DNA from 4 places in the Nocardia sp. NPDC059240 genome. Region 3 is predicted to be linked to each of the others. Evidence: riboswitches for the same ligand, from Rfam matches in the RefSeq annotation. Region 3 holds a riboswitch; each other region holds the start of a gene.

Region 1 (7,836 bases), on a different contig from region 3:
CCCGACTTCGGCACGCACGCCGCCGAAGCCAAGCTCGCGCTGTTCACCGGTCGTGACCAGACGCCCCCGCAGCTCGCCGCCTGGGAGTTGGCGCGCACCGTATTCGACCGCTTCGCGGCCGCGGATCTCTACGTCCTCAACATCCCGATCTGGAACGCGGGCGTGCCCTACATCTTCAAACAGTGGGTCGACATCATCACCCAGCCCGGCTGGGCGTTCAACTTCGACCCCCAGACCGGCTACTCGGGCCTGCTCACCGACAAACGCGCGGTCACCGTCTACACCAGCGGCGTCCACCAGCCCGGCGTCCCAGTGGAATTCGGCTCCGACTTCGCCACCCCCTTCGTCGCCGACTGGCTGAACTTCGTCGGCATCAAGGACATTGCCGAAATCCGGTTCGCACCCACCGTGCTCACCGACAACCCGGAAGCGGGATTCATCGCCGCCCAGGAGCGTGCCCGTGACCTCGCCGCCGACTACTGACCCGAACCGCCCGTCCGGCACGGACACAGCCCTCGAAACAGATTCGGTGCCCGAGGCCGACACAACCTCCGCCGCGGACGTATCTCCCGAGGCGGACGTATCTGCGGCAGTGGACGTACCTTTCGGGGCGGACGTATCTCCAGAGGGGGAAGGGGCTTCCGAGGTCGACGTATCTACTGCGGCGGACATACCGGCAGCGGCGGGCGTATCTCTGGAGGTGGATGTAGCCCCCGCGGTCGATGGATCTCTCGCGGTGCGCGGTACCGCCGAGTCGGAATGGGCACCGACCGGGCGCACGGTTGCGGCCGTGTGTGCGGTCGGGATTCTGGTGGTCGGGCAGCTGTATGCGGTGTTGCCGGTGCTGAATCGGCTTGCGGTGGACTGGGATACGTCCAAGTCTGCGGCCACCTGGACAACCACCGCGTTCGGGCTCGCCTACGGGGCGGGATTCCTGGTAACGGGGCCGCTGTCGGACCGGTGGGGGCGGCGGCCGGTCATTGTCGGCGGGCTGTTGGCGACGGTGGTGAGCTCACTGCTGGTGGCGCTCGCACCCGGATTGGTGAGTGGGCTGTCGGCGCGAATCCTGCAGGGGCTCACCGCTTCCTTCTTCGCCCCCGCCGCCTTCGCCTACCTGTCCGAGCGAATTGCCCCGCAGCGCAGGATCTTCGCCCTCACCTGCCTGACCAGCTCCTTCCTCGGAGCGGGAGTGGTGGCACAGGTCCTGGCCCAGCTCATCGGCAACGCACTCGGCTGGCACGCGATCTTCATCGCGGGCGCAATCGCTTTCGCACTGTCGGCGGCGCTGCTCCACGTGGTGCTGGAGGCGCCGGCCGCCACGCCGGCGGCCGTGCCACCGCCATTACGGGTTGCTCCGAAGGATGGGGCACCGGAGGCCGGACCGAGGTCGGCATCGGCGGTAGGTGCGGAGTCGGCGGACGGCATGCCGGTGGCCGTCGAGGTCGCGGAGGCAGTGCCCGAGGCGGCGGAGGTCGCGCCGTCGGCAGTGTCGGTCGCGGTGCCGGTACCGGATGCTGCGCCGGTCGGCGGGGTGCGTAGTGTCTTCGCGCCTTTCGGGATTCTGCTGGGGCAGGCCCGGCTGGCGTTGCTCTATCTGAGCTGCCTGGCCATTCTGGGTTCGTTCGTGGGGATCTATACCGGTGTTCAGCTCGCTCCGCCGGAGGGGGTGGGGTCCGGCAATGCTGCCCTGCTTGCGCTGCGCGCCAGTGCGATTCCGGCCATGGTGGCGGTGCCGTTGCTGGCCGGGCGGCTGGGCGTTATCGCCCCGGCCATCCGCTTGATCGTCGCTCTGGCGATCGCGGCGGGCGCGGCGGCGATCACGGCGGTGCCGTTCGGCGGCGTCTGGGTTGCGGTGTGGCTGTTCGTATTCGTCACGGCGATCGCGGTGGCGGCTCCGACGGCGGTGCAGGCGATCGCGGTGCATGCGGGGGCGGCGCGGGGCACCGCCACGGCGTTGTACACCTTCGCCCTGTTCGTCGGGGCCAGTGCGGGCCCGCAGATCGCCAATCTGGTGGCCCACCACGGCTATTCGGCCGTCGCGCTAGCCATCGCGGTGCTGGCGGCGGTGGGCGCGGCACTGGCTGCCGCCTCGACGCGCGTGGGCGTGGCTGCCGCGGAGTGAATCGGAGCGCGGGGGACAGCGGCGTCCTTCGTGTCCGGGTTTCGATCGGTGTGGTTGAAACTGTTTCTGAAATTCCCTGGGCCGCATAACTTTTCGATCACGGTCATGAGTTCCAGTGTCAAGCCCCGGCTGGCTGGGCGGCAACCCTCCACGGCGGCGGGGTGCTCCGGGTGACGACCGGATGGCGGCGAGCGTCGCCATAAGCGTCTTGCGTTTGCTCTCGGAGGGAAAATGTCTGTAGCCCAGCTCGATTCGGTGTCCGCGGTGGCGGAGGAGGTGGCCGTCGGCGAGGTGCTGCTGGTGGCCGACCGCTTCCGGGGCATCGCCGCGGACGACCGGGCCTTCACGGTGTCGGGGCTGGTGGCCGCGCTACGGGGCGGCCGGTGGCGGGAGTCGGACCGGCCGCTGACCGTGCGGCTCGGCCAGGGGGTCACGCGCCACGATCTCGACTATGTCGAGCATGTGGCGCTGGTGCACGCCCCGGCCGGACTGCGGGTCAGCGGACCGGTCGACGAACCGGCCCCGCGCCACCAGGTGCACAAGTATCAGCACTCGAATGTGCTGCTGGCCAATCTGATTCGCGAGTCCGATACCGAGTTCCGGGCGGACCTGCGCATCCACGGCGACAATGAACTGCTGCTCGACCATCAGACCGGCGAACACGTGCAGGGCATCGTGATCGTGGAGGCGGTGCGGCAGCTGTTCCTCGGCGCGTTCGAACTCGAGTACGGCCGCCGCTGGCCCGAACAGCACTTCTATATCGTGTGGAACAGCATCGAATTGGAGTTCAAGTCCTTCCTGTTTCCCCTGCCCGCCACGCTGCACGCGGTGCTCACTCCGATCTCGGTCACCGATCCGGCCAAGCTGGAGTTCGCCATCGAGGTCGATGTGCGCCAGCTCGACCGCAGCGTCGCCACCACCCGCATCACCTATGCCGCACTGCCCAATGAGCGCATCTCCCAGATCGAACGGCACAAGGCGGCCAAGGCGATCGCGGCCTACCTGGAAGTGGCATGACCGCCGGCGCGGCGTTCTTCGACGTCGACGAAACCCTCATCACCGTCAAGAGCATGTTCGCCTTCCAACGCTTCTGGCTGGCCGAGAACGGTGACGATGGCAGCGAATACGCGCGACTGAGCGACGAGATCAAACAGCGGGCCGCGGCCGGGACACCACGGGAGGAGGTCAACCGGCACTACTACCGGGCCTACCGCGGGGCACGGGCCGATGCGCTGGCCGAGGCCGGGCGACGCTGGTTCGCGCAGTTCGGTGCGGGAGGCGGCGGCTACTACGCCGAGGCGGTGGAAACACTGCGCGCACACCGCGATTCGGGACATGCCACGGTGCTGCTGTCGGGATCGTTCCCGGCGGCCATTGCGCCCGTGGCGGCGGCGCTCGGGGCCGACCAGGTCATCGCCACCACCCCGGTGGTCGACGAGCAGGGCGTGCTGACCGGCGAGGTGTGGCGGCCCATGATCGGCCATGCCAAGGCCGCCGCCGTGGCCGAATACCTGCGTGAGCACGGGATCGCCCGCGAGCACAGTTACGGCTACGGCGATCACGCCAGCGATCTGCCGTTCCTACAAGCCGTGGGGCACCCGGGTTTTCGCGGTGACGACGCGGTCCTCACCGCGCATGCTTCTGCAGACCGTGGTGGCAGCACCGGGTGGATTCATCTCGGCGATCGGGTCGGCGACAGCGTCGACGATCCGGGTCGCCTTCTCTCCGAGCAGGAAGCACTGTCCGTATGGTGAGCAAGAGTTACGACCTGACCCCGACCACGCAGGGGCCGCTGTATCCGCCGAGCGAAGTCCTGGACGCTGACGGCAATTTCATCGTCGTCGGCTACCTCACCGTGCCGGGTCCGGACGGGACGGTCACCCGGCGGTGGGGGCGGGCCATCGTCGCCGCCGACACCGCCGTACCGAAGTTCGGTGACCTGGCGGCGTACACGATCGTGCGGGAACTGCCCGAGGAACTGCCGGACGCGGACGCCGGGAGCGTGCTGCACACGCTGCCACTGCCCTTGCCCGCCAACAACTATCCGATGGTGTTCGCCCCCGACCAGCGGCCGGACGCCGATACGGTGCGGCGGCCGAGCTACCCGTTCCACGAGACACCGATTCCGGATATCCGACCGGAGGACGGGCGCAAGCTCACCACGGCGGTGACGCTGGGGGAGTGGCTGAAGGCACGCGGCACCCTGGAGGTGACGGTCGACGAGGAGGCTCGCCACGGTGAGTTCCGGTTCGAGTTCAGCGGGCTCATCCCGGACTCGCTCTACACGGTGATGTCCTTGCGTGCCAAGGACTTGGACCGGGACGCACCGACCCGGCCCGGGCCGCTGGGTGTCCCGAATGTCTTCATCACCGATGCGGACGGGACGGCGACCTACCGGGCCGTGCTGCCCAACCCGTTCCCGGATCCGGCGTTACCGGGAGCGAACCGGATCATCAGCGTGGTGGTGCTCTGGCAGAGCTATCAGCAGAACTACGGCGGCGCGATAGGACATTTCGGGCTGGGCGGTGATATTCACGCCCAGCTCAAACTGCCCGACCCGGTCTTCGACGAGTTCGTGACCCGGGACTGAACCGGTCGATCACCGCGCGTCGCGGTACACCCTGCGCGCGGTGGTCACCATCGGAATCTGCAGCGGAAGCCGCAGCACGGCACCGAGTTTCATGACCATCGGCATATCGCTGGGCCACCAGACGCGCAGCATCTGCAGGTTGCCCGGGAAGACGGCGAGGAAGATGAGCACCGCGAGGCGCGCGCCGAGGCTGCGGGTGCGGGGGACCAGCAGCAGCGTGCCCGCGGTCAGTTCGGCCACGCCCGAAACCTGGGTGTAGGTGCGGGGTTCGCCCGGCAGCTCGGGCGGGATCAACCCGTCGAAGAACTTCGGGATGACGAAATGCAAGGTGCCGGTACCGAGCAGCAGGCCACCGAGGGCGAGAGCGCGGGTGCGTACTCCGGACTTACCGGTCGGATCTGCTGCCATCGCTGCAGCATAACTGGTCGGTCTGTATTGGCCGGGTGGGTGTCGTTTTCCGCGTTTCCTCCCGGTGTGTCGTCGGTGCGGGTAGCCGATCGCCAAGTGGTAACGCACAATTAGGCTGCTGTCCGGCTCGAGCAGGGGAAGTTATGAAGGCGCACAAAGGGCTTGCGATAGCTCTGCTGGTCGTGGGATTGATCGCGGGATGTTCCAAGGAGGCGGCCAAGCCCGCCAATGCTCCCGCACAGGCGGTTCCGCAGCCTGCGGCCAAGGAGAAGGAAGGGACCATACCGGTCGGTCCCGGTCCGCAGTCCAGCTACACCGCGGCCGCGCAGCCCGCGCCCGGCAGCTGCCACTACCGCAAGACCGCCGCCGGTGAGCCACTGCCGGACCCGGCCTGCACCCCCGGTGCCACCAATCCCAAAGTGACAGCGGCGAATCTGGCCGAGACCATCTGTAAATCCGGTTACACGGCCACGATTCGGCCCAGCAGCTCGGTCACCAATACCGAGAAGGCCGCCAACATCAAGTCCTACGACTACACCGGCGACCCCCACGACGCCGAGTACGACCACCTCATCTCCCTGGAGATCGGCGGCGACCCCAACGATCCCCGCAATATCTGGGTCGAACCGCCGTCACCCGGCCACCAGGCCGGCGCCGGACCCAACAATCCGAAGGACGGCGTCGAGAACAAGCTGCACACCCTGATCTGCAGCGGCAAGGTCGCCCTCGTCGACGCCCAGGTGGCCATCGCCACCGACTGGACCACGGCACTGGCCAAGGTCGGCTTCCCGAACGGCTAGGCGGCGCGTCGCCTCCGGCGTGGCCCGCCGAAACCCCCTCGGACCAGCTGCGGCGGGCCTACCATCGAACGATGTCAGCGCCGCAGGACGGCTCGACGATGATCGAGGGCCGGGTCGTTCACAAGGCGAGCAACGCCTTGAAGATCACGTTCAACGCCGGGCCCGGTGATCCGCTCGCCGTCGGGGTACAGGGGGCCGGAAACGCGTTCGGGGCCAAGACGGCCATCCTCTTCGGGTTCAAGAACGGTGGCGCGGGCAAGCATCGCATCACCTACGCCGACGGCTCCGTGGTGTGGGTGGAGTCGCGCGATGCCGCCCCGACCGTGCTGAGCCGGGGCGACGGTACCGCCATCGGCACCATCCAGCGCGCGGACACCTCGACGGCCGTAGGGTCCACGGCGGGAACGCTTTTCCACTTCGTGCCCGACCCCGAGGAACCCCGCACCCCCGAGCTGTTCCGCATGATTGTGCTCGACCGCATGGGTGAGGAGAACGCCCGTCTCGACGTGGTGCGCACGGTCGGCGGGTGGACTGTGCGGCGGATCGTCAGCGATCTCTACAACGAAACGTTCTGGTGGGATCGGGCCGGGCAGGCGCTGCCGGTTCCGATCCTGGGCACTCGGCTGTGGCTGAAGCATCCGCTCGACCCGGTCGAGCGTGATGTCCTGCTGGGTGCGTGCGTGGACATCACGCTCGGCCTGCGGCCCTACATGACCGCTATGAAGTAGCGGCTACTCCGACACCTTGATGACCAGCTTGCCCCGGTTCTTGCCGGTGAGCAGGCCCTGGAAGGATTCGACGGTGTGGTCGAGGCCGTCGACGACATCCTCGAGATAGGTGAGTTTGCCCTCGGCGAGCCACTGCGCGGCGGCGGGGATGAATTCGGCGGCCTGATTCATGAATTCGGAGACGATGAAACCGCGCACGGTCAGGCTGCGGCGCAGGATGGCCGACATGATCAGCGGCAGGCGGTCCGGGCCGGGCGGGAGATCGGTGTCGTTGTAGTTGGCGATCAAGCCGCACACCGGGATTCGGGCGTACTGGTTGAGGCGGGGGAGGACCGCGTCGAAGACCGCGCCGCCGACATTCTCGAAATAGACGTCGATACCGTCGGGGGTGGCGGCGGCCAACTGCTCGGCGAAATCCGGGGCACGATGGTCGATGGCCGCGTCGAAGCCGAAGCGTTCCCGCAGCAGGGCCACCTTCTCCGGGCCGCCCGCGATGCCGACCGCCCGCGCGCCCTTGATCTTCGCGATCTGGCCGACGGTCGCGCCGACCGGGCCGGTCGCGGCGGCCACCACGACGGTCTCACCGGGCTGCGGTTTACCGATCGTCAGCAGGCCGGAATAGGCGGTCAGACCCGGCATGCCCAGGACACCCAGGGCGGTGGTGAGCGGCGCGAGCGCGGGATCCAGCTTCTGCAGGCCGGCCACCCACTCGACCGAATGGGTCTGCCAGCCGCCGTAGCCGAGCACGATATCGCCGGAACGCAGTGCGGGATCGGTGGATTCGAGGACCTGCGAGACCGTGCCGCCGCACATGGTCTGATCGACCTCGACCGGCGGGGCGTAGGACGGTGCGTCGCTCATGCGGCCGCGCATGTACGGATCCAGCGACAGGTACAGCGTCTGCAACAGCGCCTGGCCGGGTTTCGGCGGCTCCAGCTCGACCGTCTCGGTGCGGAAGTTCTCCTGCTCGGGCATGCCGATCGGGCGGGAGGCCAGGACTATGCGGGTCGACTTCATCGTCGGAACGACCTTTCTCTGGGCGATCCCTACATTCTGGACATTGTGGACCGGTGTCAGGATGGTTCCGCGCGCCAGGTATCGAAACTGGTCATGATGTGATGACGGACCACCGCCCATTCCGGCACCAGACTGGTCGCGGCGGGCACCGACGCGGTCAGCAGGACACCC
Region 2 (7,836 bases), on a different contig from region 3:
CGATCAGGATGGCCAGGCCCAGCTCCCGATTGAGCCGGGCGATCTCGTCCAGCACCCGATCCACGAACAGTGGCGACAATCCCATGGTGGGCTCGTCCATGCAGATCAGGCGAGGTTTGCTCATCAGCGCCCGGCCGAAGGCCAGCATCTGCTGTTCGCCGCCCGAGAGCGTGCCCGCCCGCTGGGTGCGGCGTTCGGCCAGCCGCGGGAAGTGCTCGAACAGTTCGGCCGCGCGGGCCGCCAGCACCGAGCGCCGCTCCTTGCGGATGTAGCCGCCGACGAAGAGGTTCTCCTCCACGGTCATGGCCGGGAACACCCGCCGCGCTTCCGGCACCGAGGCCAGACCGGCTCGAATGCGCGCCGACGCGGAGGTGCCGGTGACGTCGGCACCGTCGATGCGGACCGTGCCGGAGGTCGGCTTCAACAGTCCGAGCGCGGTTTTCATGGTGGTCGACTTGCCGGAGGCATTACCGCCGAGCAGTGAGACGATCTCACCGGGCCGCACCTTCAGCGACACCTCGTCCAATGCCCGCGACGACCCGTAGTGCACCACCACCTGCTCGAATTCGAGGATCGGCGTGGCGTTCTCGTCGAAATCAGACATCCGCCTCCACCTTTCCGCCCGCCCGGCTGCGCCCGAGGTACGCCTCGATGACGCGCGGATCCGCGAGCACCTCGTCCGGGGTGCCCTGCGCGATGATGCGGCCCTCATCGAGCACCAGTACCCGGTCCGAGAGGTCGTGGACCAGGTCCATCTTGTGCTCGACCAGCAGCACGGTCTGGCCCTGCGCCTTCAATTCGGCCAGTTGCCTACCGATTTCGACGGTCTCGGTCTGGTTCATGCCCGCCGCGGGCTCGTCCAGCAGCAGCAGGTCGGGTTCCAGGGCCAGGGCGCGGGCGATCTCGGTGCGGCGACGATTGGCGTAGGACAGCGTGTAGGTCGGATTGTCCGCGCGCGGCACCAGGCGTTCGGGAAAGCGGGCCAGCTGCGCGTCGATACGGGCCGCCGACTCGCGCCGCTCGGCACGGGCGGCCGGAGTCGGCACGAGCGCCACCCCCAGCTCGGCCAGCAGCGAAATCCAGCGCAGCACCGGGATATTCGCCAGCGACCGCAAGGGCCGGGAGGCGCGCAACGTGGTCTGCAAACCCACGTCCACGTTCTCGCGCACGGTCATATTGCCGAAGACCCGGCCGTTCTGGAACGTGCGCGCGATACCCGCCTCGGCGGCGGCCTCCGGCCGCCCGGGACGAATACGCTTGCCGCGCACCAGCACTTCACCCGAATCAGGCTTCAGCACCCCGGATATCAGATTGACCGTGGTCGACTTGCCGGATCCGTTCGGGCCGATGATCGACACGAACTCCCCGGGCGCGATGGAGAATTCGACGCCGTCCACGGCCTGCACGCCACCGAAGGCGCGCCGCAGTCCGGTAACCCGCAGCACCGCCTCACCTTCAGGCGGTGGCTGGTTCGAGCTCGTTGCCGGCACTGCGTTCGTTATCGGCACTGCGTTCGTTGTCACGGACACGCTCCCTCCTCACCAGAATTCCCTGCGGCCGGAACCGCACCACCAGCAGCAATACCAACCCGTACAACACGATTCGCCACGACGGGGCGAGCCGCAGCACCTCCGGAACCCCGATCAGCACGGCCGCGCCCAGCACCGCGCCGTACGGTGAGGCGGTACCGCCGAGCACCAGAATGGTCACCACCAGCAGCGACATCGGCAGGTTGAATACGGTCGGGTCGATGTAGGAGTACTGGTGCGCCAGCAACGCACCGCCGATCCCGGAGAAGAACGCCGCGACCGCGAAGGCCAGCGCCTTGTAGTCGCGCACCGGCACACCCGCCGACCGCGCCGCCACCTCGTCCGCGCCGATCGCCCGGATGGCGATCCCCAACCGGGACCGCTGCACCCCGACGATCACCGCGATTGCGATCGCCAGCACCACCAGCTCCAGCCGGAAAATGTCGGTGTGCGTGGTGAATTCGTAGCCGAATATCTTCGGTGCCGGAATCCCGAAGATGCCGTAACTGCCGCGCGTCACCGACTCCCAGTTGCGGATGATCGCCACCGTCACGATGCCGATGCCCAGGGTCGCGATGGCCACATAGTGGCCGCCCAGCCGCCACAGCGGCGCGGCCAGCGCCGAGGACACTACGGCGGCAACGATTCCCGCCGCGATGATGGCGGGCAGAAACGCCCACCCGTGCGAAACCGTAAGCACCGCAGAGGTATACGCGCCGATGGCGATCGGCCCGGCCTGACCGATGGCCAGCTGTCCCGCCGACCCCGCCACCAGCGTCATGGAGACGGCGATGATCGCGTACGCCAGGATCTGAGTGCCCACCGAAATGCCGTAGTCGTTGGCCACCAACGGAATTCCCACGCCCGCAATACCGAGCGCGATCAACGCATGCCACCAACGCACCCGCAGTTCCCGGCCCGCCCCGAGGAAGGTGCCGGTCATGGGCTCGGATTCGATGGCGGGCGGCCGTGCGAGCAGCCCGCCCGGCCGCAACACGAGGAAGATCACCAGCAGCCCGAAGGTGATGAGATCGCGGTACCCGTCCCCGAACCAGTAGATGCCGAACGCCTCCACCAGCCCCAGCACGAAACCGCCCACCACCGCGCCCGGAATCGAACCCAGCCCGCCGATGGTGGCGGCCACGAACCCGGTCATGCCGACGATGCCGCCGGAGGTCGGGGAGATATTCGAGTTGTAGAGGCCGACGAAAATGCCTGCCAGCCCGCCCAATCCGGACGCGATGGCGAAGGCCAGCGACTGCACCCGCCCCACGCCGATCCCCATCTGCGCGGCGGCATCGGGATCCTGCGCGGTGGCGCGGATGGCCAGGCCGTGGCGGCTGTAGCGCAGGAACGCCCACAGCCCGGCCATCACCGTCAGGGTGATGGCGAACATGACCACGTCCGAGGTGCCCAATCGCACCCCGCCCACCCGAATATTGTTGGTGGGCAACACCTGTGGGAACGGCCGGGTATCCGGCCCGAACACCAGGGCGACCACGTTCTCGATGATCAGCCCGACCGCCACCGTCGCCAGCAGCGCGGCAATGGCCGGGGCGCGGCGCAGCGGCCGCACCGCCAGCACGTCGATGGCGATGCCGACCAGCGCGGTCGCGACGACCACCACGGCCAGCGCGGCCCACCAGGCCAGCCCGTGCTGGGCGATCAGCCACCAGCCCAGCACCGACCCGAACGCGAAGATCGAGCCGTGCGCGAAGTTGATGACATTGCTGACCCCGAAGATCAGGGTGATGCCCACGGCGATGAGCGCGTACGCATTGCCGTGGACCAGACCCGCGATAAGCGTGTCGAACATCTACTTATTGCTTCCGACCGGCAGGAACTTGCCGTTCTGCAGGATCAGCTCGATCGGCTTCACCCCGCTCGGCCGCCGCGTCTGCTGATCGAAGGCGAAGGTGCCCAGGCCGATTCCGTCGAAGTCTTTGACCTCGCGCAGCCCCTTCAGCACGCCCTCCCGAGTCGCGCCGCCGAACTTGGCCGCCTTCACCAGGGTGTTGAGCGCGTCGTAGGCGTAGACATTGAAGTCACCCGGATCGGTGTTGAACTTGGCCTTGAACTTGGTGGTGAAGCTCTGGATCTTCGGGCTCGGATCCGACGGGGTGAACACGCCGTTCACGATGTCGCCCTCGGCCGCCTTGCCCGCCAGATCGATGAACTGCGGGGTGTTCTGGCCGCCGAAGAACTGGCCGTTGAACCCGACATCACGCAGCTGCTTGACGACCAGCGCGCCGTCCGGACCGTAACCCAGGTGCACGAACGCGTCCGGGTTGGCGTCGCGGCCCTTGATCAGCACCGGCCGGAAGTCCTGCGAGTCCGGCAGAATCGAGGAAGAGTAGGCGATCTCGATGCCCTTCTCCTTGGCGAACTGCTGGAAGAACTGGAAAGCCTGCTTGCCCCAGTCGGTTTCGAGGTAGACCACCGAAACCTTCTTGGCCTTCGACTTCACCCATTCGGCATTGCGCTCCTGGAACACATCCAACGTGATGGACGGGCTCCACGAATAGTCGCCGCCCTTGGTGAAATCGACCGAGGAATTGGTGAAGCCGTACTGCACCAGCTTGCCGCGGTTGTACACCGGCGAGGCCGCGATGGAGGCCGGCGAGGAGAAGTCACCCAGCTCGGCGATGATCGACTGATCGCCCACGAACTTGGTCGCGATCGGCACGGTCTGCTTCGGATCCGACTGCGAATCCTCCCATTTCAGCGCGACCTTCTTGCCATTGATCCCGCCATTGGCATTGATCTCGTCCAACGCCAGATCGAAACCCTGCTGCCAGAGCCGCCCGTATTCGGCAGAGCCACCCGTCTTCGGACCCGAAACGCCGAAATACACGGTGTCCGAGCTACTTCCGGATGAGTCGTTGGAGCAGGCCGAGGCCAGTCCCGCCACCAGAGCCGCCGCCGCGACACCCACCGCCACCCGGCCGAAACCACGGGACCAGTACCTGCTCATTGCAACCTCTACACTCCGCGCCGGCTCGCCAACCGGGCATGGGGACACGACCGTGACTGCCACGCACGGCCTGTTAGCGCTTGCGATGCCCGCGAACGACACCACCTGGTCGTCACCCGGGGCACCCCACCGCCAAGCGAGGGTTGCCGATCAGCGAGCCGGGGCTCGAACATGCTGATACTCGTGACCGTGGGCAAAAGGTAGCCGTGTCCACCGGGAAGACGACAGGATTCGAATCAGCCTGATGCCAACAACCCCGTCTCCCCGAACGACCACCGCGGCACACCGACGACAGGAAAACCCTTGCCACCACTGCAAATAGCCGTCTGCGGCCCCCGCGACTGCACCCCTCGCGACGCCGCGGCCGCCCGCGAAGTAGGCCGCCTCCTCGCCACCGCGGGTGCGACGGTCCTCTGCGGCGGCGGCACCGGCGTCATGGCCGCCGTCACCGAAGGCGCTTCCCGCGCAGGCGGACTCGTCATCGGCATCCGCCCCGACACCGACCGCGCCACAGCCTGCCCCGGCCTCTCCGCAGTCCTCTACACGAACATGGGCGAAGCCCGAAACGCCATCCTCATCGCCTCCGCCGACGCCGTCATCATCATCGGCGGCTCCTGGGGCACCCTCTCCGAACTGGCCCTCGCCAACCACCGCGCCACCCGCGTCATCTCCCTCCACGGCTGGCGAATCCACGACGCCGAAGGCAAACCCGTCGACGCCACCCTCCCTGCCCTAGACCCCGCCCACGCGGTCACCCTCGCCCTCGCGCCCCCGCTGTAGCCGTCGCCTCCACCTCGTCATTCCGGCGCGTTCTATCCGCCCAGGTGGCCGGCCAGCCACGCCGGGAACTCGGTGAGGTCATCAAGCACCACATCGGCCCCGGCTGCCGACAGCTCTTCGGCCGCATAGGGGCCGGTGGTCACGGCCACCGAGACAGCGTCGGCCACCTTGGCCGCGCGCACATCCCCGAGGTGGTCCCCCACATAGATCGAGGCCCCGCGCTCCCGCAGCACCTCCCCCTTCTCCTCCGCCCACGCCCCGCCGACCAGCTCATCCACCTCGAGGCCGAGGTGATCCAGGTGCAGCTGCGCGTGCGGTTCGTTCTTGGCCGTGATCACCAGTACCCGCCCGCCCGCCTGGTGCACGGCCGCGAGAGCGTCGACGACACCGGGCAGGTTCTCCGAGGGTTGTACCGCCAGGTCCGGGTAGAACTCCCGGTACATGGCCACGATCCCCGGCACCTCGTGCTCGGGAAACCATTGCGCCGCCTCATCCGCCAGCGGCGGCCCGAGCCGCGACACCACCAGCTCGGAGTCGATCGGCACGCCGGTTTTCGCGGCCACCGCATCCCACACCGCCGCGATCCCCGGCCGCGAATCGATCAGCGTCATATCCAGGTCGAACCCCACCACGAGGCCGCCCGCCGGTCCGGTCGCACGATCAAAAGCCACCCCCCGACCCTACGGCCCGCCGATTCCCCGCCCGGCACCACCGACCCGCTTCCCCCACAGCCCTACCGCCGCGGGCTATCACCGCCGGCGCGTGCGGGCTCGTCCAACGTCGGCGCGCCGATACCCGGCGGCGCACGTTCAGCTCGGCGATCGTGACGACAGCGATCGCGGCCGGTGTTCATCGGCGGCCGCGCCGAAAAGCGAAGGCGATCTCGCGGCCGCGCGAATTAGGCTGGCGGGCATGGCTGGTGACCAGGGCACATTTTTCTGCGGGACGGAGCTGGCGGCGCGCATCGAGCGGGTCGAGGCGGAGTTGATCAGCAAGGGCGGTGGGGCCGCGGCGGCGCGGCTCGGCGCTACGGCCGGGTTCGTGATTCCGGTCGCGGGCGGGGTGGCCGCCTTCGCCGAGGAGGGTTCGCCGCTCAACAAGGTGGCCGGGCTGGGCTTCGCCGGGGTCCCGATGGTGGCCGAGCTCGAGCAGATCGAGCAGCTGTTCGCGGAGCGGAAGACCGCGGTGCAGGCCGAAGTGTCGCAGCTGGGCGACCCGGGGGTGGGTGAACTGCTCACCGAGCGCGGTTATCGACTGGTGTCGTTCGAGAACGTGCTCGGTATCGAACTCGGCGGCGAGCGCGCGGCGGTCGTCGCCGACGGCGTCGACGTACAGCACAGTGGTGAGGGCGAATTCGATGCCTGGCTGGATGTGGTCGCCGACGGTTTCGCGCATCCCGACACCCAGGGTGTCGCCTCGCACGAGGAGTTTCCGCCGGAGATCATCGCCAATGCCATGCGCGATCTGATCGGCGCGGCCGGGGTGCAGCGCTATCTCGCCCGGCGCGACGGTGCGGTCGCGGGCGGGGCCAGCATGCGCATGTCGCAGGGTGTCGCCCAACTCACCGGTGCGGCAACCGATCCCGCGCATCGGCGACACGGCGTGCAGTCGTCCCTGTTGTCGGTCCGGCTGGCCGAGGCGACGGCGGCGGGCTGCGATATCGCGGTCGTCACCACCCAGCCCGGTTCGAAATCCCAGCAGAATGTCCAGCGTCAGGGCTTCGCTCTGCTCTACACCCGCGCCATCCTGGTGAAGGGCTGATCAGTCCGGCAGTCGGTGGGCGGCAATGGGTTTCAGCTGCTCCCGCAGCTTGTCCCCGTCAGCGCCGAAGAGCTGGACGTCGGTGTCGACGGCGGTCTGCACGCCCTTGCTCACCAATTCCCGGCCGCCGGGCGTGAGTTCGATGCGCAGGGCGCGGGCATCGGCCGGGTCTGCCTGCCGGACCAGCAGGCCGCGCTCCTCCAGCCCGCGAATCACCTTGGACGCCATCATCCGATCCGACCCGGACATGTCCGCCACCTGCTGCTGGGTCGGCAACTCCCCCTGCCGGCTCAGCCAGCCGGCCGAGGCCAGCAGGTTGAACTGGGTGGGGGTCAGCCCGAGCGGGCGCAGATTGCGTTCCAGCGTCGCCCGCCATTCCAGTGCGGCATGGTGCAGCCAGAACCCCGGACTCATGAGCGGCCCCCGCGGAACGCCTCGTGCCTCCCGCGGGCTACCCGGTGTTTCAGCCACGCCGTAGCGCCTCCTGTTCCATGGCCGCGAAGGTCAGCGGCATATCGGCCCGCATCCGCTTCTCCCAGATGAGCTTGAACAACGGACCCATCGGCCCGTGGATCTCCACATTCTTCGTCACCCGCACCGTCCCATCACCGAGGTCCTCGAAGGTATTGCGACCACGCAGCTTCCCGAACGGGATGCCCGCCTCACTGCTCCACGACTTCCCAGGCTCCACTGCCACGATCGTGAAGGGCCCGGCGGGGGCCCCCTTCGGCTTCACCCACCCCTTGGTTCCGGGCGCGAACTCACCGTCGATCCGGGACTTCTCCTCGTGCG
Region 3 (7,836 bases):
ATGAGCACGTCGGCCTTCTCTATGAGCCCGAGCACCTTCTCGATATCGGCCGGATCCTTGAGATTGGCCTCGACGATGGTGCGGCCACGCCACTGCGGGCGCTCCATGAAGCCGGGGAAGCCGCCGGGCCGCTGCACCCGCACCACGTCCGCGCCGAGGTCGGCGAGCAGCAGTGCCGCGTGCGGACCGGGGCCGATGCCGGCCAGTTCAACAACCCGGACGCCCGCGAGCGGGCCCTGCTTGGCGGTGGATGGAGTGCTCACGCCCTACCTCGGTTCATCGTCGAATCCTGTGCACCGGTCCACGAACCGGTGTTGACGCTACGACAATAACGCGAGGCGGCTGGGTGCCGGCAGGGTGGGCGGGATCACTCAGTTGTCGATGATCGGCAGCGGGAGCGTGTCCGGGGGAGGCAGCTTCGGCAGCGCCGAGCGCGGCAACCGCAGGGTCGGCAGTTCACCCGCCGCCATGCGCACGGTCTCCGGGTCGTCGAGGGTGCGTTCCTTGGCGGGCAGCCCGTAGAAGGCGCGGGCATTGTCTTCCAGCACCTTGTGCAGGTCGGAACCCACCGCGTCGGCGATCACGGAGATGTCGGTGTCGCGGAACGCCCGGTCGGCGCGGGTCCCCGGCAGATCGGTCCCGAACATCAGCGCGTCCGGATTCACCGTGTGGATCTTGCGCAGTGCGGAGCCCACATTCATCGACACCCGCCCGAAGCCGGACGCCTTCACCTTCGCCCCCCGGTCGACCAGGTTGAGCAGGTACGGCAGGCAGTCGTCGGACATGCCGAGATGATCGATGGACAGCTTGGGCAGTTTGGTGATGACCGGTTCCAGCGAGCCCAGCATGGACCCGTCGATGTAGAGCTCCACATGCCATCCGGCCAGTTCATAGGCTCGCAAGGCCAGCATGGTGAGTCCGACGATGTCGCCGCCCGCGCGCTTGAGGTTGAACCGGATGGCCCGGACCCCGGCCCGGTTCAGATCGATGATCTGCTGGTCGGAGGCGTCGACGGGCAGCATGGTGACGCCCACCCAGCCCTCGCCGAGAGCGTCGAGGGCCTCGAGTAGATAGCTCTGATCGGTGCCCTGGAAGGATCCGCTGACCACGGCACCACCGTCGATATCGAAGCGGGACATGCGCTTGCGATAGTCGGCGATGGTGTACGGGTCGGGCAGGTAGCCCTCGTTCTCGACCAGCGGGAACCGCGGATCGAAGATGTGGAGATGGGCATCGAACACTTGATCAGCATGCCTCAGAACGGTGACATGTGTGGACAACCTTGTCCGGCAAGCGGATTGGCGCTGGTCAGGGCGTCCTGTCCAGCGCTGATCCGAAAATCCTGACGGGTCAGGAAATCTTGTCGGGCTCGGAGGCGGCGAGCATCTCGTCGCGCTCGACGACCTTGACGCGCTCGCGGCCCTGCGGCTCGCCGAGGGCGCGCTCGTGTGCGTCGAGGCGGTACCAGCCGGCCCAGGTGGTGAACGGGATGCCCTTGGCCTCGAGGAAGTCGGTGACCGCGTCGCGCTCGGGGCGCGGGGCCGGGACGAAGTTGGCGGCGTCGTCGAGCAGGCAGGCGATGGTCTCGTTGGCGTCGCCCTTGGTGTGGCCGATGAGGCCGACCGGGCCGCGCTTGATCCAGCCGGTCACATAGGTTGCGGGCGCGTAGCGATCAGCGCCGTCCGCGTCCTCGTCGACCAGCACGCGGCCGGCCTCGTTGGGGACGGTGCCGGCCTGGTCGTCGAAGGGCAGGGCCGGGATGTTCTGCGACAGGTAGCCGACCGCGCGATACACGGCCTGGATGTCCCAGTCCTTGAATTCGCCGGTGCCCTTGCAGTTTCCGGTGCCGTCGAGCTGGGTGCGCTCGGTGCGCAGGCCCACAACCTTGCCGTCCGCGCCGAGGATCTCCGAGGGGTTCTCGAAGAAGTGCAGGAACAGCTTGTGCGGGCGGTTGCCGACATCGCGAATGGCCCACTGCTCCAACGTATTGCAGATCATGTCGACCTGCTTGGAGTGGCGGCGCGCGGCTTCGGAGCCCTCGTCGTAGTCGATGTCCTCAGGATCGACGATGACCTCGATGGTCGGCGAGTGGTCGAGTTCGCGCAGTTCCAGGGGGGTGAACTTGGCCTGGGCGGGACCGCGGCGACCGAAGACGTGCACTTCCAGCGCCTGGTTGGCCAGCAGGCCCTCGTAGACGTTCGGCGGGATCTCGGTCGGCAGCAGTTCGTCACCGGTCTTGGCCAGCACGCGCGCCACGTCCAGGGCGACGTTGCCGACGCCGAGCACGGCGACCTTCTGCGCGTCCAGCGGCCAGGTGCGCGGCACGTCCGGGTGTCCGTCGTACCAGGACACGAAGTCCGCGGCGCCGAAGGAGCCGTCGAGGTCGATGCCCGGAACCTCCAGGGCGCGGTCGGCATTGGCGCCGGTGGAGAAGATGACCGCGTCGTAGAACTGCCGCAGGTCCTCGAGGGTGATGTCGACGCCGTAGTCGATATTGCCGAGCAGACGGACCTGGTCCTTGTCGAGGACCTTGTGCAGCGCGGTGATGATGCCCTTGATGCGCGGGTGATCGGGGGCGACGCCGTAGCGGATGAGACCGAAGGGCGCGGGCATGCGCTCGTAGAGGTCGATGCTGACCCCGTCGAACCCGGTGGGTGCGTCGGACTTCATCAAGGCATCGGCGGCATAGATACCGGCCGGTCCTGCGCCCACGATCGCAATGCGTAGCGGGCGGGTCGCTGCACTCTGTTCGGTCATTTTTCCGCGCACCCTTTGGGTCGAAACCAACTTGCCGTCAAAACTTAGCCGTCGTTCTTAGCTTAGGCTAAGTTGACGCCCGGACTTCAGGTGCCATCATCGGCCCCCGACGCTGCAGCGTTGCTGCGTTGTCCTGCTATTCCCGCGCCTCGGGCGGGAAATTCTGCTGATTCTATGCGATGGCATTCGAGGTCCCTCGCACCGACCAGGCATGATCTACCCATGAGCGACGCGGAGGAGACAGTCGAGGATCCGGTCCAGTTCGATCAGAACGAGACGCGGAGCATGTGGCCATTCCTGGTCGCGGCCGGTCTCATCGCGTTCGTGATCCTGGGCATCGTGATCGCCACCCTGGTCTCGCCGGTTGAGAAGAATGTCACAGATACCGATCGGCTTTCCGCACCCGCGGGCAACTTCATCAAGTACCGCAGCGACAACGGCAAGTACGAACCGAGCTTGGCCTGCAAGGGATTCGACGAGAACAACTCGCCGCTCAAGATTGCCGTCGAGACCGGCGGCCCGATCAGCTTCGACGCGCTGAAGGACCCCGTCATCGACGGCGACAAGGCCACGGCGCAGGTCAGTTTCAGCGCCGGTGGCGCCCAGACCACCTCCACCTGGCACTTCACCAAAGAGAATTCCCGCTGGTTGGTCTGCAGTTCGTGACAAGGTCCGAAGTCCGGCGAACCGTTTGACACGAGTGCCGGTTTTTCGGCACTCTCATCCCAGGTCATGAGTATCAGCGTCAAGCCCCGGCTCGCTGATCGGCAACCCTCCTCCGCGGTGGGGTGCTCCGGGTGACGACCTGGCCACGCACCGAGCAGCGGTGCGGCAAGTGCGGATTCACAGGAGGTACAGGTGAACTACGCGGGTGACATCACGCCGAAGCAGGCGTGGGAGTTGTTGCGCGACAATCCGGATGCGGTGCTGGTGGATGTCCGCACCGAAGCGGAGTGGCGTTTCGTCGGGGTGCCCGACACCAATGGCATCGGCCGGCCGACCGCGCTGATCGAATGGGTGGACGCCACCGGCGCGCCCAATGCGCGGTTCGTGGACCAGTTGCGGCAGGCTCTTGCGGCGCGCCCGCAGGATTCGGACGCCCCGGTGCTGTTCATCTGCCGCTCGGGCCAGCGCTCCATCGGCGCGGCCACCGCGGCCACCACCGTCGGCATCTCCCCGTCCTTCAATGTGGTCGACGGGTTCGAGGGTGCACTGGACGGCCAGGGTCATCGCGGCAGCACCGGCTGGCGCGCCGACGGACTCCCGTGGAGGCAGTCATGATCACCGGCGGTTCCTTCGAAAAGCCGCTCCCCGAGGGCGTCGGCCCGGCCACGCAGGCCGTGCGCGGCGGCACCCGGCGTTCCGGCTTCGACGAGACCTCCGAGGCGCTGTTCCTCAATTCGGGTTTCGTCTACGAGAGCGCCGAGGCCGCGGAAGCGTCCTTCACCGGCGATATCGAGCACTTCGTCTACTCCCGCTACGGCAACCCGACGGTCGCCATGTTCGAGGAGCGGCTGCGCCTGATCGACGGCGCGGAAGCCTGTTTCGCGACCGCCTCGGGCATGTCCGCGGTGTTCACCGCGCTGGGCGCGCTGGTGGCCGCCGGCGACCGCCTGGTCGCGGCGCGCAGCCTGTTCGGCTCCTGCTTCGTGGTGGCCAACGAGATCCTGCCGCGCTGGGGCGTGGAGACCGTCTTCGTCGACGGTGAGGATCTGGACCAGTGGGAGCAGGCGCTGTCGGTGCCGACCACGGCCGTCTTCTTCGAGACCCCTTCGAATCCGATGCAGACCCTCACCGATGTGCGCGCGGTCTCCGATCTCGCGCACGCGGCGGGCGCGAAGGTGGTGCTGGACAACGTTTTCGCCACCCCGCTGTTGCAGCGCGGTTTCGATCTGGGCGCGGACATCACCGTCTACTCGGGCACCAAGCACATCGACGGCCAGGGCCGGGTGCTCGGCGGCGCGATCCTTGGACCGCAGGACTACATCGACGGTCCGGTCAAGAACCTGATGCGCCACACCGGTCCGGCGCTGAGCCCGTTCAATGCCTGGACGCTGCTCAAGGGCCTCGAGACCATGCCGCTGCGGCTGCGTCAGTCGGTGGATTCGGCGCTGAAGATCGCGCAGTTCCTGGAGGACCACCCGGCCGTGGCGTGGGTGAAGTACCCCTTCCTGTCCTCGCACCCGCAGTACGAGCTGGCCAAGCGGCAGATGTCGGGCGGCGGCACGGTGATCACCTTCGAGCTGAAGGCTCCCGAGAACGAGGCCAAGAAGCGCGCTTTCGAGGTGCTCAACCGGTTGCGCATCATCGATATCTCCAACAACCTCGGTGACGCCAAGACCCTGATCACCCACCCGGCCACCACCACGCATCGCGCGATGGGTCCGGAAGGCCGTGCGGCCGTGGGCATCACGGACGGGGTCGTGCGCATCTCCATCGGCCTCGAAGATGTCGAAGACCTGCTGGGCGACCTGGACCACGCCCTGAGCTGACGAATACCGAAATGGCCGGAACCCAGCGGGTTCCGGCCATTTGTCGTTTCCGGGGGCAAAGTTATTGACAGCATGCTGTCAAATATGACAGCATGCTGTCATGATGAAAACAGTTCACATGGCCGTCTACGACACCTTCTCGGACTGGGAGGTCGGGCATGCGACCGCGCACATCAATCGCGAACTCTGGCACCGGGAACCCGGCACCTGGCAGGTGAAAACCGTTGGGATCAGCACCGATCCGGTCACATCGATGGGTGGCATGCGGATCGTGCCCGATATCGCACTCGCGGATCTGAAGCCCGCCGACAGCGCGATGCTGATCCTGCCCGGACTGGCGACCGAATTCGATCCGGCCAGCCCGATCACGATCTTCGCGGGCAAGGCGCGAGAATTCCTGACCGCCGGCGTCCCGGTCGCCGCCATCTGTGGGGCCACCTTCGGACTCGCCAAGGAAGGGCTGTTCGACGAGCGTCCGCACACCAGCAACGATCCGGGTTACCTGTCCATGAGCGGATATTCGGGCGGCGAGCATTACGTAGCGGAGACCGCGGTGACCGACGGTGATCTGATCACCGCGACCGGCACCCGCCCCGTCGACTTCGCCCGCGCGATCTTCGCCCGGCTCGGCATCTTCGAGCCGCACGTGCTCGAGGCTTGGTACAAGCTCTACGGAAACAATGATCCGGCAGGCTTTTACGAGCTGTTCGAGTACGAACAGCAGCGCGCGGCAGCCGCGCAGTGACTCGCGCCGACGAGCAGCCGACTCGCACCGATCAGCAACTCTTCGCCACCGCGGCGGTCACCTCGTTCAAGTTGAACGGCCAATTCCTTGCGGTCGCCGAGGAATTGGCCAAGCCCGCCGGGATCACCGTGGCCTGGTGGCAGGTGCTGGGCGCGGTGATCCGCGAGCCTCTGCCGGTCGCGGGTATCGCGCGCGAGATGGGCATCACGCGTCAGAGCGTGCAACGGGTGGCGGATCTACTGGTGGACAAGGGGTTCGCCGAGTATCGGCCGAATCCGGCGCATCGCCGCGCCAAGCTGGTGGCGATCACCGATGAGGGGTACGGCGCGGTGCGGCAGATCGATCCGCAGCATGCGGCCTTCGCGAAACGGCTTGTCGCGCAGGTGGGCCGGGAGAAATTGGCTCGGATCGTGGACGCGCTGACGACCCTGTCGGCCGCCCTCGACGCACTCGAGGGCGACACGACGGACTGAACTACGGCGCGAACGGGTCCTTGGTCTTGCCGACCAGGGCCGCGACCGACGGCAGGATGGTGGTCGGGCGGTACGGGAACTGCTCGACCAGGGCCGGGGTGGAGATGCCGGTGGTCACCAGGATGGTGCGCATGCCCGCCTCGAGACCGGCGATGACGTCGGTATCCATGCGGTCGCCGATCATGACGGTGGACAGCGAGTGCGCGCCGATGCGGCGCAGCGCCGACCGCATCATCAGCGGGTTGGGCTTGCCGACGTAGTACGGCTTGCGGCCGGTGGCCTGGGTGATGAGGGCTGCGACCGAGCCGGTGGCGGGCAGGATGCCCTCGCGGGAGGGTCCGGTCGCGTCCGGGTTGGTGGCGATGAAGCGCGCGCCCGCCGCGACCAGCCGGATGGCGGTGGTGATGGCTTCGAAAGAGTAGGTGCGGGTTTCGCCGAGCACCACGTAGTCCGGTTCGGAATCGGTGAGGATGTAACCGATTTCGTGCAGCGCGGTGGTGAGGCCGGATTCGCCGACCACGTAGGCGGTGCCGCCGGGACGCTGGTCGTTGAGGAAGGTGGCGGTCGCCAGCGCGGAGGTCCAGATGGACTCGACCGGAATCTCGAGGCCGGTGTGCTTGAGCCGGGCCTGCAGGTCGCGCGCGGTGTAGATCGAGTTGTTGGTGAGGACCAGGAACGGAATGTCGTTGTCGCGCAATTCGGCGAGGAACTTGTCGGCTCCGGGAACCATGTGATTCTCGTGTACGAGGACACCGTCCATGTCGGTCAGGTAGGAGAGGATCGGTTCTGCGCTCGAGTTGGTCACGTGCACATTCTCCGCTATCCCCGGACCGAACGCTCATATATTCCTGCTCTGATTAACTGCCCGACCGGTCTCATCCCAGGAATACGGTCCCCCGACCCGGGGTTCGAGGACTTGGGTGTGACCCCTGCCGCACCGCCTCCCGTCGCTGGACCTAGGGTGCGAGGTAAGTCCGTTTGCGACGCGCGACGTCGCGGGCGGCGGCGGGAGGTTGGCCCGCACAACCCAAGCGCAGCAAGGCGACAGGAGTGCCCAGGTGAAAGACCTCAAGCTCGGTTACAAGGCGTCCGCGGAACAGTTCGGCCCGCGCGAACTGGTGGAACTCGCGGTGGAGGCGGAGGCGCACGGCCTCGACTCCGCGACCGTCTCCGATCATTTCCAGCCCTGGCGGCACAATGGCGGCCACGCCCCGTTCTCGCTGGCCTGGATGACCGCGGTGGGCGAGCGCACCAGCCGTATCCAGCTCGGCACCTCGGTGCTGACCCCGACCTTCCGCTACAACCCGGCGGTCATCGCGCAGGCCTTCGCGACCATGGGCTGCCTGTACCCGGACCGGATCATGCTGGG
Region 4 (7,836 bases), on a different contig from region 3:
CAGGCGGGCGGCGGTGCCGACGATGCCTGCTTCGGCGTGGTCGCCGTTGCTGTAGAGCTGGAGGTCGAGGAGGTAGTCGGGTTCGCCCTTGACTTCCACTCGGTAACAGCCCTTTCCGGCCGGTTGGGGCCAGTCGGGAGCGAGGTCGGGGTGCAGGCGGGTGGTGTGTTCGAGGGTGAGGATCTCGCGGCCGTCGCGGACTCCGTGCACCTGGAAGTGGAGGGCGGCGGCCGTGCCGGCGGCGATGGTGCGGCCACCGACCTTCAGGTCCTCGGTTGCCGGGAGGCGCTCGAAATGCTGTGTGACGGCGTCCAGTTCGATGTCGAGGGCGGCGGCGAGCTGGCGGATGACGCTGCCCCACGCGAGGGTGAGGATGGTCGGCTGCAGCAGTAGCGGCAGGTCGTCGAGGGCGCTGCCGAAGCCCATGATGTCGAAGAGCACCTTGGGGTTGTCGTAGGTGGAGTAGTCCATCACCTCCGAACAGATGATCTTGTCGATGCGCTCGGAACCACTGGTCAGCAGCAGCGGCAGCCAGTCGTTGGCCCAGCCGGGGTCGATGCCGTTGACCCACAGCGACGCGCCGCCCTCGTCGGCCGCCTCGATGATCGGGGCGATGGCCTCGTCGGGGAGGGTGCCGTAGGGGAACTGCAGGAAGACGGGGCTGCTGGAGACGACATTGATGCCGGCGCGCAGGAAGGTCTTCAGATCCTCCACGGCCTCCATCAGCCGGTCGTCGGCCATCGCGGTGTGGACGATGCAGTCGGGTTTCAAGGCCAGCAGCGCTGCGGCGTCCTGGGTTGCGGTGACACCGATCTCGCGGTCGAGACCGGCCAGTTCACCCGCATCCTTACCGGCCTTGCCGGGGCCGGAGACCCACACGCCGACCAGTTCGAGTTCGGGGCGGGCAATGATGGAACGCAGGGTGCGCCGGCCGACATTGCCGGTGCTCCACTGGACTACGCGATATGTCATGGGAGAACTCCTGGGGCGCAGCGGATCACAGGTCGGGAATGGGGAGGTCCAGGTTGGGCGCGGCGATACCGCCGTCGACCTCGATCACCTTGCCGGTGACGTAGCCGCCCGCACGGGAGCTCAGGTAGACGATGGCGGCGGCGATCTCCCACGGCTCACCGAGACGGTGCAGCGGGGTGGCGTCCTCCATCTGCTTCTTGATCTCCGGCTGCTGCGCAACGACTTCCAGTGCCGAGGTGAGCACCGAGCCGACCGCGATGGCATTGACGCGGATGCGCGGGGACAGGTCGGCGGCGGCCAGCCGGGTCCAGTGTGCGAGCGCGGCCTTGGCGGTGCCGTAGGCCAGGAAGCCGCGGCCCGGAGAGCGGCCCATCATCGAGGAGATATTGACGACCGAGCCGCCGTCGTTCTTCAGCATGTACGGCACCGCCGCCTGGGTGAGGGCGTGTGCGGTGGAGACATTGAACCGGAATGCCTCTTCGAGGAATTCGGGGGTGGTGGTGAGGAAGGTATTGGGCATGGTGCCGCCGACATTGTTGACCACGATGTCGAGGCGGCCGAGTTCGGCGGCGGCGGTCTCGGCCAGTGCGGTGACGGCCGACAGGTCCGACAGGTCGGCGGGAACGGTGACGACCTTGCGGCCCAGGGCGCGGATCTGGTCCGCCACCTCGTCGAGTTGGGAGGCGGTGCGGGCCGAGATGGCCACGTCCGCACCGGCTTCGGCGAGGGCGAGGGCGGTGGCGGCACCGATGCCGCGGCCCGCGCCGGTCACGACGGCAACGCGGCCGTCCAGTCGGAAGGTGTCCAGGATCATCGCGAAATCAGTCCTTCTGCGTGACGACAGTCACAAGCAGCTTTAAGCATTTACTCTTAACCGTCAAGGACAAGTTCTTTATTCGCTGGTGAACGGCTATCGTGCAGGCTGTGGCAAAGGAGTTACCGGTGACCGGGGCGCGCGAGCGCATCATTCTCGCGGCGGAGCAACTGATCGCCGAGCGTGGGCAGGCGGTGCCGCTGCGTGATATCGCGGCGGCCGCGGAACAGCGCAATAATTCGGCGATCCAGTACCACTTCGGATCCCGCGACGGGCTGATTCTGGCCGTGGTCGAATACCGGCTCGCCACCCTGGAGGTGCGGCGGCTGGAACTGCTCGCCGAACAGGCCGGAGCCGGCGCGACCGGGGTGCACGACCTGCTCGAGGCGCTGGTCATTCCCATGCTGGAACTGAGCGATCGGCACGGGATCCACCACTACGCGCGGTTTCTCGAACAGATCCACACCCACCCGGCGGTCACCGATGCCGCCAACCTGGACTCCGCGCGGCGCACCTCGGTGCGGGTGATCATGCGGCAACTGGAAGGCCGGCTCACCGAGCTGCCGAAACCGCTGCGGCTGAGGCGATTACGGGCGCTGCCCACGGTGCTGTTCGCGCTGCTCGCCGATCACGAACGGGCAGTCGAGGCCGGACGGGTGGCGGCGGGGGACGTGGCGTCCTGGGGTGAAATCGTCGACATGCTCGCGGGCGTGCTCACCGCACCGGTCGTCGAACGCGCACCCATTCGCTGACGCCCGGATTTCACCCTTGCAGAGAACGACAGCGGTCCGCGTCGAGACCAACACGACGCGGACCGCGAAAACAATGCAGTCGGAACGACTTACCGCTGCTGCGGTGGGTAGTTCGGCGGCGTCTGCGAGTAACCCGGCTGGTAGCCCTGCTGCTGATATCCGCTCGGCTGCGTCGGATAGCCGTGCGGGCCGGCCTGATTCGGCTGCGGCGCGGGCCCGTTCGCCCGGGTGGGATAACCCTGCGGTGCGGGGGCGTAGCCCTGAGCCGGACCCTGGGGAGCGAACTGTCCGCCCGGTGCGGGATAGCCCGGCTGCGGGGCCGGGTAGCCCGGACCACTCGGAGGCGGCGGATATCCCTGGTTCGGTGCGCCCGCGGGTGGCGGGAGGTACCCGGACGGTGCCGGATAACCCTGGGCGGGAGTGTTCTGGTGGTCGTAGGGGCTCGGGGCCTGGGTATAGGCGGGAGCGAAACTCGACGCGGTGGTCGTGGATTGCCCCCTCTTCTTGAGCGCGAAATAGGCGCCCACGCAGATGAGGATGAAGACCAGCAGGCCGATGATGCCGAAGACACCGTCGATCAGCCGGACCCCGACCCGGATGAGAATAAGAACTGCGACGGCTCCGACCGCGGCCAGAATGCCGCGAATCTTGTTGCCGCCTTGGTTTTGTGGCATGAGTGGAATTCCCCCGACTCGAAAACGATGGCCGGGGCAGCATACCCAAGCGCGCTTGGCCGGGTGGGGTGCGAAGTTCAGTGCGACCTGGCAGGTGGGGGCCGGTGCGGCTACCGTTGGTGGTCGTGGATACCACGGCAGCAGTGACCCAATCGCCCGCGCGTTCGCGGTGGCTCGGCCTCGGGGCGCCGCTGTTGGCGGGCGGGGCGGTGGCCGGCGGGCTGGCGTTGCTGCATTTCCGGGATCCGCACGTGAGTGGGGCGTACGGGTACTGCCCCTTCTATGAGCTCACCGGGTGGTGGTGTCCCGGGTGCGGCGGGCTGCGCGGGCTGCACAATCTCACCGAGGGGCATGTGCTCGATGCCATCCACAGCAATCTGCTGCTGCTGCCGCTGACACTGGGATTCACGGCTTGGTGGGTGACCTGGCTGGTGGCGGGGTGGCGGGGTAAGCCGATGCCGCCGCGGCTACCGCAGGTACTGCCCAAACCGGCATTGTGGGTGGCACTGGCATTTCTGATCGTGTTCACCGTTGTGCGGAACACACCGTGGGGAAGCTGGATCGCACCCGTTTAGTCGGGGCATGCTCTGCGTATGAGCGATTCGCTGCGGGAGCGTGTGCGGGAGAAGCTGGTCCGGCAACTCGCCGAGGACGGGCCGATAGATGCGGATCTGGACGATGCCCGGCAGCTCTCGGTCCGCGAGGACCTCGAACTGCTGGACGCCGTGGCCGATGACGATCCGGTCATCGAAGACCTCGCGGCCCGCTATCTCGTGCCGTAGTTCAGAAGCCGCAGGGGGCCGCGCCGTCGGCCGAGTTGCCGAACGGGCGGGTTTCGGGGACCGGGTTCCAATGTCCTTCGGTGCGGCCGTAATTCCAGGCGGGGCCGTTTTCGACCAGGGTGGAGATGGCGTCGATGAGGCGGTCCACGTCGGCGGCGGTGGTGCCGAGGCCGATGCTGGCGCGCAGGGCCGCGTCCACGCCGAGGCGGGCCAGCAGCGGGTGCGCGCAGAAGCGGCCGTCGCGGACGCCGATGCCGTGCTCGGCCGAGAGGTAGGCGGCCACCTGGCCGGGCTCGAAGCCGTCGACGGTGAAGGCGACGATGCCGACGGCGTCGGTGCTGTCACGCCAGATACGCAGGAAGTTCACGCCCGGAACGGTTTTCAGGCCGTAGCGCAGGCGGTGGGTGAGGTACTGCTCGTGCTCGATGACGGTGGTCTCGTCCAGATCGGCGAGGGCGTCGCAGGCGGCGGCCAGGGCGGCCACGCCCAGCACGTTCGGGGAACCGGCCTCGTGACGCTGCGGGGCCGGGGCCCACTCGACGCCGTCGGTGGTCACCGAGCGCACCGCGCCGCCACCGGCCAGGTACGGCTCGGCCTTGTCGAGCCAGTCGCGGCGGCCGACCAGCACGCCCGCGCCGAACGGTGCGTACGCCTTGTGGCCGGAGAAGGCCAGGTAGTCGATGCCGGCGGTCTGCAGATCGATGCGGCGGTGCGGGGCCAGCTGGGCCGCGTCGACCAGGATGCGGGTGCCGCACTGGTGGGCGATCCAGGCCAGCCGCTCCAGCGGCAGCAGTTCGCCGGTCACATTGGAGGCACCGGTAACCGCCAGCAGCGCAGCGGGTTTCGAGCACAGCTCGGCGACGACGCGCTGAATGGTCTCCTCGATGGTGTCGGCGACGGCCACCACCCGGCGGCCGTGCCGGGTCCAGGGCAGGAAGTTGGCGTGATGCTCGACATCCAGTACCACGGTGTCGCCGGGCACACAGGAGGCCAGCAGGTTCAGCGAGTCGGTGGTGTTGCGGGTGAAGACGACGACCTGGTCGTCGGCCGCGTTCAGGAAGCGGGCGACCGAGCCGCGGGCCGACTCGTAGCAGTCGGTGGAGACCCGGGAGGCGTAGCCCGCGCCCCGGTGCACGCTGGCATAGAACGGCAGTAGCTCGGCGACGCGATCGGTGACCTGCTTCAGCGCGGGAGCGCTGGCGGCGTAGTCGAAGTTGGCGTAGCCGATGGTGCCGCCCTGTACGAGCGGCACCTGGAGATCACAGCCGGACACGGTGGCGAGGGGGGCACAGGTCTGGTCGGCGAATGCGGTCATCACGAAATCCCATCGGATTCATGGACACACGATCGAGCTGTATCCCCTTCAAGAGGGCAAGTGATCGAGAGTCCGCGCTTGCCGCGCCCGGTCGGGCGGCGGCCCGGTCGTCACCTGGAGCACCCCACCGCGGAGGAGGGTTGCCGACCAGCTAGCCAGGGCTTAGTGCTGGTACTCATGACCTGATTGGAGACACTGGCAGATGCCGCGCGGACTTGTCAACCCCTCCCGGTCCGGGCGTCCGCCGTCACGATTTGCGCGCCGATACGCACCGCTCGAGGTCGGGCACTCGGATCTCGCGCCCGATCGGAGTCAGATAGCTCGCGGTGTGCTCCGGTCCGCCCGCCTGCTCGATCTCGTGCCAACCGTAATCCGCCAGTAGTGCCGAGACCTGATCCGGTTGCAGGCCGAAATGCCAGAGCGGCTGTCGCGCAACGAATCTGCGGTAGGTGGGAGCGCAGCCCTGAAGGTTGGTGCCGTCCAGAAAGTCTTGCCGGACATAGCTGAAGATGAGCTCGCTACCGGTCGCTGCCTTGCCGAGAACTGAAAGAGTCGCTCGGACAGCGGGTTCGGTCAGGTATTGCGTAACCCCTTCCCAGAGGAAGAGAGTCCGCGCGTCGAATCGGTATCCGTGCTCGATCAATACGGTGGCGAGATCGTCGGTCTCGAAGTCGATCGGCACCTGGGTCACGCTGTCGGGCAGCGGAATCCGCTTGCGCTTCTGGGCAATATTGATCGGCAGATCCACTTCGAAGGCGGGAATTCCGGCGGGTGCGGCCAAGCGCAGCGCCTTGGTGTCGAGTCCCGCACCGAGCACCACGACCGCCTCGATGCCCTCGGCGATCGCGGCCACGGTCCGGTCGTCGAAATATCGTTTGCGGCAGGCGAGACTCTCCCACGCGCCGACTCCCTCGCGGTTCATGACCGCGCGCAACAGCCGCCGCCCGGCCGGGAGCCGCACCAGCGGCCGCAGGCCCGCGGGCAGCATGCGCATCGCGAGTTCGTCTGTCAGAAAGCGCTTTTCGGCGGGCTCGAGGTCCTCGGCCGCGGCGATGAGAATCGGGATCAGGGATGTGTCAGCGGCGGTATTCGGCATGGTCGCGCTATCCTTTCCTGCACCGGCAAAGTATCTGAGTGGAGGAAGTAGTTGCATGAACGCAGATAAATCTAAGTCCTCCCACCCACAACCGTCAATGGATCGGCTCGAAGGGCCGTACCGCGAATACGTCACTGCGCAGGCCGTCATCGCCCAGGCCGCCGCGTCCGCGCTCGGCTTGGGGGCCACCGACTTCTTCGCGCTGAACCTCATCGCCCTGGCCGGATCGCTGACCGCGGGCGAACTCGCGTCGCGGACCGGACTGTCGACCGGTGCGGTCACCCGGCTCATCGACCGGCTGGAACAGGGCGGATTCGTCCGGCGGGTGCCGGATGCCACGGACCGTCGCAAGGTGCTGGTCGAGTCGATTCCGGATTCGGACGGCCGGATCGAAGCGGTGGTGGCCCCGCCGCGGGACCGGTTGGCGGAGATGTTCGCCGACTACGAGCCCGAGCAGCTCGAGGTGCTCTTCGACTACTTCACGCGGGCCACCATCGCGCTGCGGGAGGCCGCCCACGACATGCTCGACCGGCCCAAAAAGGTGTGATCGACGGCACGACCGTATCGGAAAAATCGTCCGAAAGTTGGAGTGGGTGGGCCGCAAAGTTCGAATCGCGAGATCGTTGCTGAAGCGTATGGTCGAAGGGAAGTTAGGGTAGCCAAAGTGGGGTGCCCCCGGAGTTGATCACGAGGAGCCTCGACCATGTTGGAGACCAGCACCCCGTTCTCGACGCTCATTCGCACCGCGACCGAGCAGCAGCACAACGAGGCGGAACACTCCACGTTCATGAGCGACCTGTTCGCCGGGCGGCTCGGGGTGGAGGCGTTCTACCGGTACACCTCGCAGCTCTGGTTCGTTTACGAAGCCCTCGAAAAGCATTCCGAGGCACTGGCTTCCGATGCCGTCGCGGGTCCGTTCGTCAAGCCCGAACTGGCGCGGCTGGCCTCCATCGAGGCCGATCTGGCCCACCTCGGTGGCGAGAACTGGCGCGATGAGCTGACCCCGCTGCCCTCCACCGCCGCCTACGCCGCCCGCATCGACGAGTGCGCGAGCGAGTGGCCTGCCGGGTACGTCGTGCACCACTACACCCGCTACCTGGGTGATCTCTCCGGTGGCCAGGTCATTCGTGATACCGCCGAGAAGCTGTGGAACCTGCCCAAGAAGGGCGACGGCGTGCGGTTCTACGTGTTCGACGGCATCGGCAATCCGGCCGCGTTCAAGCGTGATTACCGCCAGGCGCTGGATCAGCTGCCCCTCGAGGGCGCCGAGGTCGAGCGCACCCTTGACGAGGCTCGGCTCGCTTTCACCATGAACACCAACCTTTTCAGTGAACTCGGAGCGGAATTCAGCGCGCGGAACTGAGGACTCGCAACGAGCGAGGCCGTTGATCCTGTAATCCAGCAGGGTCGGCGGCCTCGTCTGCGGTCGGC

The links. Region 3 has a riboswitch for S-adenosylmethionine ahead of ACFXHA_RS19265 (rhodanese-like domain-containing protein). Riboswitches for the same ligand answer to the same signal wherever they lie in the genome.
Region 1: another riboswitch for S-adenosylmethionine. It lies ahead of ACFXHA_RS11750 (AfsA-related hotdog domain-containing protein); the one in region 3 lies ahead of ACFXHA_RS19265 (rhodanese-like domain-containing protein).
Region 2: another riboswitch for S-adenosylmethionine. It lies ahead of ACFXHA_RS24995 (ABC transporter substrate-binding protein); the one in region 3 lies ahead of ACFXHA_RS19265 (rhodanese-like domain-containing protein).
Region 4: another riboswitch for S-adenosylmethionine. It lies ahead of ACFXHA_RS09495 (aminotransferase class V-fold PLP-dependent enzyme); the one in region 3 lies ahead of ACFXHA_RS19265 (rhodanese-like domain-containing protein).

What each region holds. Positions count from the first base shown of each region.
Region 1 covers NZ_JBHZAC010000003.1:305,300-313,135, reverse strand. Annotated here, with positions in the region: gene ACFXHA_RS11760 (FMN-dependent NADH-azoreductase) at 1-483, shown strand, start outside; gene ACFXHA_RS11755 (MFS transporter) at 737-2,122, shown strand; SAM riboswitch class IV at 2,224-2,334, shown strand; gene ACFXHA_RS11750 (AfsA-related hotdog domain-containing protein) at 2,354-3,139, shown strand; gene ACFXHA_RS11745 (HAD family hydrolase) at 3,136-3,876, shown strand; gene ACFXHA_RS11740 (hypothetical protein) at 3,870-4,712, shown strand; gene ACFXHA_RS11735 (hypothetical protein) at 4,722-5,120, opposite strand; gene ACFXHA_RS11730 (hypothetical protein) at 5,264-5,920, shown strand; gene ACFXHA_RS11725 (hypothetical protein) at 5,992-6,648, shown strand; gene ACFXHA_RS11720 (NADP-dependent oxidoreductase) at 6,652-7,665, opposite strand; gene ACFXHA_RS11715 (TetR/AcrR family transcriptional regulator) at 7,722-7,836, opposite strand, start outside.
Region 2 covers NZ_JBHZAC010000006.1:619,791-627,626, forward strand. Annotated here, with positions in the region: gene ACFXHA_RS24980 (ABC transporter ATP-binding protein) at 1-604, opposite strand, end outside; gene ACFXHA_RS24985 (ABC transporter ATP-binding protein) at 597-1,445, opposite strand; gene ACFXHA_RS24990 (ABC transporter permease) at 1,456-3,345, opposite strand; gene ACFXHA_RS24995 (ABC transporter substrate-binding protein) at 3,346-4,503, opposite strand; SAM riboswitch class IV at 4,575-4,692, opposite strand; gene ACFXHA_RS25000 (LOG family protein) at 4,807-5,283, shown strand; gene ACFXHA_RS25005 (HAD family hydrolase) at 5,316-5,954, opposite strand; gene ACFXHA_RS25010 (GNAT family N-acetyltransferase) at 6,196-7,044, shown strand; gene ACFXHA_RS25015 (MarR family winged helix-turn-helix transcriptional regulator) at 7,045-7,458, opposite strand; gene ACFXHA_RS25020 (SRPBCC family protein) at 7,508-7,836, opposite strand, start outside.
Region 3 covers NZ_JBHZAC010000005.1:93,004-100,839, reverse strand. Annotated here, with positions in the region: gene ACFXHA_RS19285 (CaiB/BaiF CoA transferase family protein) at 1-263, opposite strand, end outside; gene ACFXHA_RS19280 (amidohydrolase family protein) at 372-1,241, opposite strand; gene ACFXHA_RS19275 (FAD-dependent oxidoreductase) at 1,351-2,757, opposite strand; gene ACFXHA_RS19270 (hypothetical protein) at 2,980-3,423, shown strand; SAM riboswitch class IV at 3,486-3,601, shown strand; gene ACFXHA_RS19265 (rhodanese-like domain-containing protein) at 3,616-4,038, shown strand; gene ACFXHA_RS19260 (O-succinylhomoserine sulfhydrylase) at 4,035-5,249, shown strand; gene ACFXHA_RS19255 (DJ-1/PfpI family protein) at 5,350-5,994, shown strand; gene ACFXHA_RS19250 (MarR family winged helix-turn-helix transcriptional regulator) at 5,991-6,467, shown strand; gene ACFXHA_RS19245 (HAD-IIA family hydrolase) at 6,469-7,227, opposite strand; gene fgd (glucose-6-phosphate dehydrogenase (coenzyme-F420)) at 7,526-7,836, shown strand, end outside.
Region 4 covers NZ_JBHZAC010000002.1:824,478-832,313, reverse strand. Annotated here, with positions in the region: gene ACFXHA_RS09525 (diacylglycerol kinase) at 1-972, opposite strand, end outside; gene ACFXHA_RS09520 (SDR family oxidoreductase) at 998-1,786, opposite strand; gene ACFXHA_RS09515 (TetR family transcriptional regulator) at 1,915-2,538, shown strand; gene ACFXHA_RS09510 (hypothetical protein) at 2,628-3,212, opposite strand; gene ACFXHA_RS09505 (DUF2752 domain-containing protein) at 3,338-3,787, shown strand; gene ACFXHA_RS09500 (hypothetical protein) at 3,806-3,994, shown strand; gene ACFXHA_RS09495 (aminotransferase class V-fold PLP-dependent enzyme) at 3,996-5,309, opposite strand; SAM riboswitch class IV at 5,379-5,492, opposite strand; gene ACFXHA_RS09490 (class I SAM-dependent methyltransferase) at 5,557-6,405, opposite strand; gene ACFXHA_RS09485 (MarR family winged helix-turn-helix transcriptional regulator) at 6,503-6,952, shown strand; gene ACFXHA_RS09480 (heme oxygenase (biliverdin-producing)) at 7,109-7,768, shown strand.